2 regions of the Rufibacter aurantiacus genome follow, and region 1 is predicted to be linked to the other one. Evidence: riboswitches for the same ligand, from Rfam matches in the RefSeq annotation. Region 1 holds a riboswitch; the other holds the start of a gene.
What was found. Region 1 has a riboswitch for S-adenosylmethionine ahead of J3P34_RS13775 (O-acetylhomoserine aminocarboxypropyltransferase/cysteine synthase family protein). Riboswitches for the same ligand answer to the same signal wherever they lie in the genome.
Positions count from the first base shown of each region.

Region 2: linked by a shared signal. The riboswitch ahead of J3P34_RS01130 (SusC/RagA family TonB-linked outer membrane protein) and the one ahead of J3P34_RS13775 (O-acetylhomoserine aminocarboxypropyltransferase/cysteine synthase family protein) in region 1 are both predicted to bind S-adenosylmethionine.

Region 1 is NZ_JAFMSV010000003.1:781,669-787,126, reverse strand. Features, by position in the region: gene J3P34_RS13790 (ribonuclease Z) at 237-1,154, opposite strand; gene J3P34_RS13785 (STAS domain-containing protein) at 1,176-1,553, opposite strand; gene J3P34_RS13780 (phosphoribosylaminoimidazolesuccinocarboxamide synthase) at 1,622-2,557, opposite strand; SAM riboswitch class I at 2,761-2,875, shown strand; gene J3P34_RS13775 (O-acetylhomoserine aminocarboxypropyltransferase/cysteine synthase family protein) at 3,155-4,492, shown strand; gene metX (homoserine O-acetyltransferase MetX) at 4,498-5,458, shown strand, end outside.
Region 2 is NZ_JAFMSV010000001.1:287,170-292,627, forward strand. Features, by position in the region: gene J3P34_RS01125 (RagB/SusD family nutrient uptake outer membrane protein) at 1-484, opposite strand, end outside; gene J3P34_RS01130 (SusC/RagA family TonB-linked outer membrane protein) at 494-3,451, opposite strand; SAM riboswitch class I at 3,928-4,031, opposite strand; gene J3P34_RS01135 (phospholipase D-like domain-containing protein) at 4,750-5,232, shown strand; gene J3P34_RS01140 (hypothetical protein) at 5,248-5,458, opposite strand, start outside.

The DNA of each region.
Region 1 (5,458 bases):
GAAGGCGGGGCCTCGCGGCCGTGAGCGCACGGAGCTTAGCTATACAACAATACAGTTCATGAACCCACGCAAACAACAGCGCCACGCCAGCATAAACGTACTACTAATCCACAAATGAAATGGAATAAGTACAGCCGAAAGTGGTCCCTCACGGAGCAAAAAGTTATATACCCGGCTCCTTCATTTTAAGGCCAAACTCACCAAAACAGGGTAAAAAGAATAAGATAAAAGGGGCTCTATTCCAAAACACTAATCGTCTTCCCCTCAGTAGCCAAAGCTGTATTAGGAAAAATTGACTGTGCTTCCTCCAGCAAAGGCGTGAGGTCTTTGTAGCGGGCGGAAAAGTGCCCGATGAGCAGTCTTCTTACCTGGGCTTTCTCCGCGAGGGTAGCAGCCTGGGCAGCGGTGCTGTGGAAGGTGTGTGTGGCGCGGTGCTCCATGTCGCTCAGGAACGTGGATTCATGGTAGAGGAGGTCCACGCCTTTCACGTAAGGCAGAATGTCTTCTTTGTACTTGGTATCTGAGCAGTAAGCGTAACTGCGGCTACGTTTAGGATCGGTGGTGACGTCTTGGTTGCGGACCAGGATCTCGCCTTGCTCGTTGCGGATGTCCTCGCCCCACTTGAGTCTTACCAACTGCGGAGGCGTGAGGAACTCTGGGAGCTTGCCTTTGAGCAGGTGACGAGGCTTTGGCTTTTCCCTGAAGAGAAAACCACAGCAGGGTACCCGGTGCTGCATAGGCAGCGAGTGCACCGTCATGTATTTATCCTCAAAGATTTTTTTGCAGACGGTGGTGTCCACTTCCACAAAGTTGATGTGGTAGGGGAGTTGAGTACCGCCGTATTTGAATTGGAGGGTGATGATCTCGGCCAGGCCTTTGGGGCCGAAAAGATTAAGGTGGCCGGTCCGCTGCTGCAGGTGCATGGTAGAAAGCAATCCTGCCAGGCCAAAGTAATGGTCACCGTGGAGGTGACTTATAAAGATGTTACAAATGCGCTGATGCTTTACCTTGTATCGCATCAGCTGCATTTGTGTACCTTCGCCGCAATCAATCAGGTTTATCTGATTGCCAACCGTGAGTAGTTGGGCCGTATGATTTCTTTCAAAAGACGGGGTGGCAGAGGAGCTCCCAAGTATTTTCAGCTCAAAATCCAAACTGCAGTACCCGCTTAGAAACTATTCTTCTTTTTTTGTAAGATCGCTCTCAATCTCGTGCAGGAAAACGCGGTCAATGCCTTCTTCTACAGTAGGCAGAATGTTCAGAACAGACTCCAGCTTAGAGATGGTGATTAACTTGGTTACGTGCTCTTGCAAGCCGGTTAAGATAAGAACCCCTCCGGAAGAGTTGCAAAGACGGTTTGCAATCAGGATAGAAGACAATCCGGAAGAATCAGTATATTTTACGTTGGTAAGATCCAGGATCAGGTTGGTAATACCTTCTGCATTCAACTTCACAAACTCAGACTTCAAATCGGGCGCGATCGTGGTGTCTAGCTTTTTTTCATCTATGGTGATGATGGTGTAATTCTCTTTTTTATCAATTGTGTACTTCATAAGTAACAGCAAAAAGGTTTAGAGTGCGAATCTACCAATTTTTGGTGGAATATCTTTAACAATGTAATCTAAAAAATGTTGGCCGCAATACTTTCCTGTAGCGTATGTGGCTGACTGGCATAGTCCTGGGGAACAAACTTTTTGCCTAGTAACTGCTCGTACAATTCAATGTAACGCTGTGAAATCTCTGATATCTTGGCGTCGGTCATTTCAGGGACCTGCTGTCCCTCCTTGCCCTGGAAACCATTCTCAATGAGCCATTGACGTACAAATTCCTTTGAAAGTTGCCGCTGTGGTTCACCCTTGGACTGCCGCTCCTGATAACCCTCTGAGTAAAAGAATCTTGAGGAATCGGGCGTGTGTATTTCATCTATCACATAAATGATGCCATCTGCTTTCCCAAATTCATACTTGGTGTCCACCAGGATCAATCCGCGCTCTGCGGCCAGTTCTGAACCCCGTTTGAACAGCGCCCGGGTGTATGCCTCTAATTGTACATAATCTTGTTCGGCCACTATTCCCTGGCGCAGGATTTCTTCCCGGGAGATGTCTTCATCATGGCCTTCGGCGGCTTTGGTGGTAGGGGTAATGATAGGCTCAGGGAAAGGGTCATTCTCGCGCAGACCCTCGGGCAGGGTAACCCCGCAGAGGGTGCGTTTGCCGGCGCTGTACTCGCGCCAGGCGTGGCCGGCCAGGTAACCCCTGATCACCATCTCCACTTTAAACGTTTCGCACTGACGGCCAATAGTCACATTGGGCGCCGGGTGGCTCAAAACCCAGTTGGGTACCACATTGGCGGTAGCCTCCAGAAAAGAGGCGGCAATCTGGTTCAGCACCTGGCCCTTATAAGGAATAGCGCGGGGTAGCACCACGTCAAAGGCCGAAATGCGGTCTGTGGCCACCAGAGCTAATTTGTCTTTGAAATAATACACGTCGCGCACCTTGCCTCGGTAAAAGCCGGTCTGTTGCGGAAAATGGAAATTGGTTTCTTTTAACGCTTGCATAGCAGATAACTAAGGGAGGCAAAGTTAGGAAAGGATACAGACGGGGCAAGAATATTTCTATTTTCCGGTCTGGTTTTATCTGCCTCCTCATTTACTAACATTTGTTGGTTTTTTAAAATAATTCGCAAAAATTTTTAAAAATTATTTGGGGTTTAGTTTTTCGTTGATAGATTTGCAGCATCAAGTCAATTATTCCGGTAGTTGATTTATAAAGAAGAGCGGAGAGACAGGCTCAATGAAGCTCTAGCAACCTACCAGCCGTGTAAGGTGCTAAGTCCTGATCCTAGGGGACATATTGCCACCTGGGGAATATAAATTGATACGAAGATGGAAAATCAATTCAACGCCACTTCTGACAATGCAGCGCCGCGCCTGACCATGGCGGCAACAGGTATTACCCATTCTATTATCCCTTCCATTACGCGAATGTGCACTATGTCCATTATGGATATTTGTTGCTGTTGTCGTTAATCCCTCCAGTTAATTAATTTTTTCTCAGGGGCCTGATGCACAGCAGCTTCAGGAGGAAACCTGTAACCTGTTTGTATTTCTGGCTCTTGAATTTGTTCAATTCTTCAATTGTAACCGGCTAATATCATGTCTACTTCATATCGTTTTGAAACCCTTCAGCTGCACGCTGGCCAGGAAATAGATGCCACCACCCGCTCACGCGCAGTACCCATTTACCAAACCACTTCCTACGTGTTTGAGAATGCCGAGCACGGCGCCAACCTGTTTGCCCTGAAGCAGTTCGGGAATATTTATACCCGTATCATGAACCCCACCACCGATGTGTTTGAGAAACGCATCGCGGCTTTGGAGGGGGGCGTGGCAGCGGTGGCCGTAGGCTCAGGCCAGGCGGCCCAGTTCATTGCCTTGAACAACATCCTGCAGGCAGGAGACAATTTTGTTGCTTCCAGCAACCTGTATGGCGGTTCTTACAACCAGTTTAAAGTCGCTTTCAAGCGCCTGGGCATTGAGGTGCGTTTTGCCAAGAACGATGAGCCTGCCACTTACGCCTCGTTGATTGATGAAAACACCAAAGCTCTTTACCTGGAGACCATCGGGAACCCCCGGTTCAACATTCCGGATTTTGAGTCTATCGCGGCCGTGGCTTCCGGGCACCAGATTCCGCTGGTGGTAGACAATACCTTTGGCGCAGGTGGTTACCTGTTCCGTCCGCTGGAGCATGGGGCTAATGTGGTGGTGGCCTCCGCCACCAAGTGGATTGGCGGCCACGGTACCAGTGTGGGTGGCGTGATTGTAGACGGCGGCAACTTCAACTGGGGCAACGGCAAGTTTCCGCAGTTCAGCGAGCCGTCTGAAGGCTACCATGGCCTCAACTTCTGGGAAGTATTTGGCGCCAACGGGCCGTTCGGGAACATCGCCTTCGCCATCCGGGCCAGGGTAGAAGGCCTACGTGATTTCGGTCCGGCCTTGAGCCCCTTCAACTCCTTTCAGTTGATTCAAGGGTTGGAGACGCTTTCCCTGCGGGTAGACCGCACGGTGCAGAATGCCCAGGCTTTGGCTGAGTGGCTGGAGAAGCATCCTTTGGTGGAAAGCGTGAATTATCCAGGCCTGCCTTCCAGCCCCTACCATGAACTCGCCAAAAAGTACCTGAAACGCGGTTTTGGGGGCGTGCTAAGCTTTAACCTGAAGGGCGGAAAAGAAGAAGCCGAGGTGTTTGTGAACAGCCTGGAGCTGGTAAGCCACCTGGCAAACGTGGGCGATGCCAAAACCCTCATCATCCATCCGGCCTCTACTACCCACCAGCAGCTGAACGAAGAAGAGCAGCTATCAGCCGGGGTAACTCCCACGCTGCTGCGAGTGTCAGTAGGTATTGAGCATTTAGATGATATCAAAGCAGATTTTGAACAGGCGTTTGCCAAAGTGAAAGTAAGAGAACCTAAGTTGGAGAACGCAACTACTGCGTAAAGGCCATGTTAAAAGGACGCGTTTTTAATTACACCGAAGAATTCACGTTGGAGTCCGGGCGATCTTTGCCCGGTTTCCAGCTCTTTTATACCACCTGGGGCACCCTCAACGAGGACCGCAGCAATGTGGTGTGGGTTTGCCACGCTTTCACTGGCAACGCTTTTGTGAAAGACTGGTGGGGAGATTTGTTCGGCGAAGGAAAGACCTTTGATCCTGCCAAGCATTTTATAGTCTGCGCCAACTCCCTGGGTAGCTGCTACGGTTCTACCGGACCTTTAAGCCTGAACCCAGATACCGGCAAGCCATACTATCACACTTTCCCGGTTTTAACCATCCGTGATGTGGTGCGGGCCTTTGATGCTTTACGCGAACATTTAGAAATAGAGCAGATAAACGTACTCATTGGCGGCTCCATAGGCGGCCAGCAGGCCCTGGAGTGGGCTATTGAACATCCGGAAAAAGTCAAGCGCCTGGTACAGGTGGCAGGCAACGCCCGGCAATCGCCTTGGGCCATCGCCCTGAATGAGAGCCAGCGCATGGCCATTGAGCAGGATATTACCTGGCAGTTGGCCACCGATGACGCCGGACTGGAGGGAATGAAAACAGCCCGTTCCGTTGCCTTACTATCTTACCGCACCTATAACTCCTATAACCAGGCGCAGCGCGAGGGTTCTTCAGATTTGAAAAGAATTTACCGGGCGGCCAGTTACCAGCGGTACCAGGGCGAGAAGCTGGCCAAGCGCTTCAATGCTTATTCTTACTGGCAGCTCTCCAAAATCATGGACAGCCACAACGTGGGACGCAACCGAGGCAACACAGAAGCAGCATTGCGCCAGGTAAAAGCAGAGACCCTGGTTATTGGCGTGGATACTGATCAGTTGTTCCCATTGGTGGAGCAGAAATACGTGACCCGGTATATTCCCAATGCCACTTTCCAGGTCATTCACTCAGAAGCCGGGCATGACG
Region 2 (5,458 bases), on a different contig from region 1:
TCTGGGCGCCGCCCCAGGCCCGGGCGATGTCAAAGTAGGCAAGGCCGCGTAGGAAATGGGCCTCGGCCAGGGTGCTATTCCGGAGCTTCTCAGTTAAGGCGGGATCCTGGATGGCGGGTACTTTCGCGATAAGGTTGTTAGCCAGGTTGATCACGCGGTAAATCTGCCGCCAGGTACTCAGGATGGAGCTGTTCTCAGACTGGATGCCGTTGCGGTCAAACTGCCGGTAAAAGTCAAAAGACCCGATTGACTCTGCCTCGTCGGAGGACAGGTACGACAAAGCCGGATAGTCCAGGCCGTAGTAGCTGTTGCTCTGCAGTTCGCTGTAGGTTCCCAGCAGGGCAGCCTGCGCGCCGCGGGCATCTACCAGGGCCGTGGAAGACAGGACCTCGGTGGCCGGGTCCGGCTCCAGCAAATCGCAACTGGAGAACAGGACGGCGGCGGCTAAAACGAAGGTTTTATAGGAAGTGAGTATGGTTTTCATGGCTGTTTTTTAGAAAGTAACATTAGCACCTATCTGGAAACTTCTGGGCTGCGGCACCACTGCGTGGTCAATACCTAGCACGTTCTGGTTGTTCGCGGCTACATTCACCTCAGGGTCAAGGCCGCTGTAATTGGTAAGCGTCCAGAGGTTAGTGGCCAGCGCATATAGGCGCAGATTGGAGATTTTGAAGCGGTTCACTAGCTCGGTAGGCACGTTGTAGCCCAGGGTGATGGAGCGAAGGCGCAGGAAAGAACCGTCTTCCAGGTAACGGCTGCTGGGCAGGGTGTAGTTGTTGCCTCTTTTGGTCAGGCGGGGCACATCGGTGATGTCGCCGGGTTTCTGCCACCTGTTCAGCTGGTTCGGGAAGAAGGTGATGCCGCTCTGGGTACCGCCGTGCTCCATAAAAAAGCGGTTCAGGTTGATGATGTCGTTTCCGGACTGGAAATACAATAACGCCCCTAAATCGAACCGCTTGAAGCGCACGGTGTTGTTCAGACTCCCGAAGAAATCCGGTGCGCCGTTGCCCATGATCTTGCGGTCGGCGGTGGTGATGGTGCCGTTCTTGTCCACGTCATCGTACACGGCATCGCCGGTCTGCGGGTCTACATACAGTTGGTCATACACCCAGAAAGCGAAGAGCGAGTTGCCTTGCTCCATTCGCACCCAGTCGCGGGAGTGGGCGGTGATAGGCGTAGGCAGTTTCTCAATACGGTTCTTGTTCCGGGCAATATTGAAATCAGTGGACCACTGGAAATCATCTTTCTGGATGTTCACCGAGGAAATGCTCAGCTCCACTCCTTTGTTGCTCACCTCGCCCAGGTTCTCATACACGCTGGAATAGCCCAGTTTGGAAGGCACCGGCACCTGGATGAGCAGGTCTTTGGTGTATTTGCTGTAGTAGTTGGCCTCCACTTTGATGCGGTTCTGCAGGAAAGCCAGGTCCAGACCCACGTTCCACTGACGGGTGGTTTCCCAGGTCAGATCGGGGTTGCCCAACTGGCTGGGGCTGATGCCCGGGTTGTTCTGGTAGTTTCTGCCGGCTCTCCACAGGCTCTGTGAAGGGAAGTCATTGATGCCGTTCTGGTTACCGGACAACCCGATGTTGGCGCGTAGCTTGATTTGGTCAAACGGCAGGTTTTTCGCGAACGCCTCCTCTGAGACAATCCAGGACGCTCCTACCGACGGGAAGTAGCCCCACTTGTTACCCGCCGCAAACTTAGAGGAACCATCGGCGCGCAGGCTACCGTCCAGGCTGTACTTGTCTCTAAACGTGTAACTCGCCCTTCCGAAGAAAGACACCAACCCGTTCTGGCTCGAAGAAGTGCTCCCCGTCTGGATGGAAGATGAAGCGATTTCCTGGAAATTATCGCTCGGGAACTTCTGGCCCGAGAGCGTCAGGAAGTTGTACTTGGTGCTTTGGAGGGTATTTCCCAAAACCAGGTTCAAACGGTGGTCATCGCCCAAAGCTTTGTTATAGGTCAAGACCTGCTCGTTGATTAGGGTCACCAGGCTGGACTGCGTGTTGCTGCCGTTTCCGGCCGGAAGGCCCACGCTGATCTGGGTGTTGTTGTAGACTTTGTCTATGTAGCTGTTGTAGTCCAGGCTCCAGCTTGATTTGAACGACAAGCCCGGCAGAATCTCGTACTCGGCGTACAGGTTCCCGATGAGGCGGTTGCTGTGGCCCTGGATGTTCAGGTTCTCAATCAAGGCCAGGTGGTTGTCAAAGATGCTGTGGCGGGCATAGCTGCCATCCTCGTTGAACACGGGCAAGAACGTCTGCACGTACAGGGAGGAGTTAATCACCCCCTGCGCACTGTTGTCGTTGCGGCTCACGTTACGGTGGCTGTACGCGCCCGAGGCACTGATGCCCACCGTCAGTTTCTCGCTCAGGTTATGGTCAAAGTTGAACCGTCCGCTGAAACGCTCAAACTGGGCAGGTTTCACAATCCCTTCCTGTAAGAAATAACTGCCCCCAATAAAGTACCTGCTTTTGTCTGACCCACCCGAGGCTGACAAATCATAGCTCTGGGTTTTGGCGGTCTGGAACACATCCGGGATGCGGGAATAGGTGGTCTGCTCCTCCGGTAAGCCGCGGCCTCCTTCAGCTTTCGGGCGGAACGGCCGGGCAGCGAAAGCGCCGCCATCGTTCAGGAAAGCCTCATTGATGAGTTCGGCCTCCTGCTGCGCGTTCACTGTTTCATAAAGCTTAGGCGCCTTGGCCCAACCGAAGTACGTCTGAAAACTGATTTTGGAACCCGCATTCAGTTTGCCGCGCTTCGTGGTGATGAGCACCACCCCGTTCGCTCCCCTGGACCCGTAAATGGCCGTGGCGTTGGCGTCTTTCAGTACCTGAATGCTCTCAATATCTGTGGGGTTCAGGTCCGCCAGCGGATTGAAAGTCTGTCCACCTAAACCAAGGTTGCTCAGTGACTGATTGTTGATGAACACGCCGTCAATCACATATAAAGGCGAGTTGCTGGCATTGATGGAAGTGGCCCCGCGCACACTCACGCTGATACCGCCACCCGGCGCGCCGCTGGCCGAGGAAATCTGCACCCCGGCCGCTTTTCCTTGGATGAGTTGGTCGGGAGAAGTAACCGGCAAACCCCGCAGGTCTTCCACGTTCACGGTACTCACCGAGCTGGAAACTGCCCGCTGCGACTGCGTCCCGTAGCCCACTACCACAATCTCGTCCAGGCTTTTGGTGTCTTCTTTCAAGGTCACGTTCACGGTGGCTCCGTTCACCACCGCTTCCACAGACGTGTACCCGATACTGGAAAACACCAGCGTCTGGCCAGATGTTGCCGGAATGGAATAACGCCCCTCGGCGTTGGTGAAGGTGCCGCTGGTAGTGCCTTTCAGCACCACGCTTACGCCTGCCAGGGCTTCGTTGCCTTTGGTACCGGTCACCTGCCCTGTCACCGATTGGGCCTGGGCAAAAGCAGCATGGGTCAGCAATATTGCCAATAATACCCCTAGACTTACTAGACTTTTTAGAGTACTACTTGTATACGTTTTCATTTTTATAAAATAATAAAGACAAGATGATTCTTACCCGGCCTCAGGACGACACCGGTGATTCTTTTAAAGAAGCGAAAGGAGGATGTTAGCGCCTCGAATCCTGTATCAACAACAGCACATTCGGGCGAAGGTGGGCATGGCACCCATGGCTGGGACAGCGGGATAAGTGTGGAAGGATGTTCCGGAGGGAACATAGTTCTCCGGGGAAGAGAAGGGTAAAGAATGGTCCATAATGAACTAAGTTTGAAAAAAAGAAGACAAAAGCGCGCGTCACCGCAGGGTGAACAAGGCTACGCCAGGAAAGATGGAGGTGATGCCAGTTCTAACAGCAACAACAAGCCTGCATAAGCAGGATCTGCCGGGACGCAGGATGGCTGTTAGTAGTAAGGCGGGTGTTCAAACGCTGTAAGTGCATGGTCATTAATTTATAGTTCCCAAAAATGGGCAGGTGTTAGCACCTTTTCGGCGGGGCCGAAGGTTGCTAGAGGGTCCTGGAGCCTGCTCTCTCGCCTCTTCTTTATAAATCTCCAATAAAGATGCCCTAAAGGTAAGGGCACAACTTTTACAAAAACAACCTTTTTGCAGAAAATAATTTTTCCAAGTTTTCCTTAGCACTCCAACCAAATACAAATAATCCAACAAAGCAGAAAAAAATAAGCCCTTCTCCTACTTATAATTCAAATACATTTTTTTGAATCAAATACCCACTAGAAGGTTCACTGTAGAAGAGAATTCTGAAAACAATAAGTCTCTGGCTGTTAACCACCTCCACTCTAAAAGTAGCACGCATATAGTCCCCCTTTGAAGGGGGACATCCAGGCATCGTATCTAAAAAGTGAGTATTTGGAAAGCGACCGCTAGTAGTGTGTTAGCCGTTGTTGGTGTTATCACCAACAACCAAATCTGCGGTGGGCGGCGCAAGGACACCCACAAAGGATTGCCCCTACAGTCGTGAATACGGGTGATCAGCATGTGTTGTCATCCCCCTACCCCCTTCGAAGGGGACGGAATATGTGTTCTTTTTTTAGAGTACTATGCCTACAGAACAATGCCATTAGATTGGAGGAAGGTAACCAGGAAGGTCAAGTTGCCTTTACAGGAGCATTTCTCTGGGTTTTCTTTTTCAGGGCTACTTTTTGGAAAACAGGTAAAAAGCGGGTGTAGCCTAGAGTTTAGGCTGGGTTTAGCAACCCTGTATCTGGTTAGTTTGTATCTTACGCGCCAGAACCCTTAATCTTTCCTCTGTGAAATCTGTCCTTTCGTTGTTCAAGAGTGCCCCTAAAGTAAAAAACGCCGCCTACTTCAGTCCGGGCGAGGATTGTCTGATGGCCATTCTGGAGTTTATCGGGGCGGCTACGGCATCGCTTAAGATTTGCGTGTTCACCATCTCAGATGACCGTATCACCAACGCAATTCTGGCAGCATACCGGAAAGGGGTAGACATTCAACTGCTCACGGATAATGAGAAGCTTTTTGACAAGGGCTCAGACATCAGGCAGTTAGCGCAGGCGGGGATCGCTGTTAAGATAGACAACACCCCTAATCACATGCACCACAAGTTTGCCATCATGGACCACACGCAGGTGCTCACCGGCTCCTATAACTGGACCAGAAGCGCTGCCCTGTACAACCATGAGAATGTTCTGGTCACTTCAGACGCCCACGTGGTGGCAGGTTATTCAGGTGAATTCAACCAGCTGTGGAAAGAAATGGAGCGCTTCCGGTAAACGGATAGGGCCAGGTTACTGATCGGTGGGTTTAGGACTGCCTGGTTGGATTTGGTTGAGCTTCATGCGTACCAAAAACTCGCCAAACTGGGCATTGTCATAGGTAGAGCAGTTGTCAATGATGAAGCCTTTGAGACCATTCTTTGTCTGTACCGCGTACAGGACCGCCACGCTATGGGCGCCTCTGAATTGCTGAAACCGATGGTAGGCATCTACCTGTACTTCT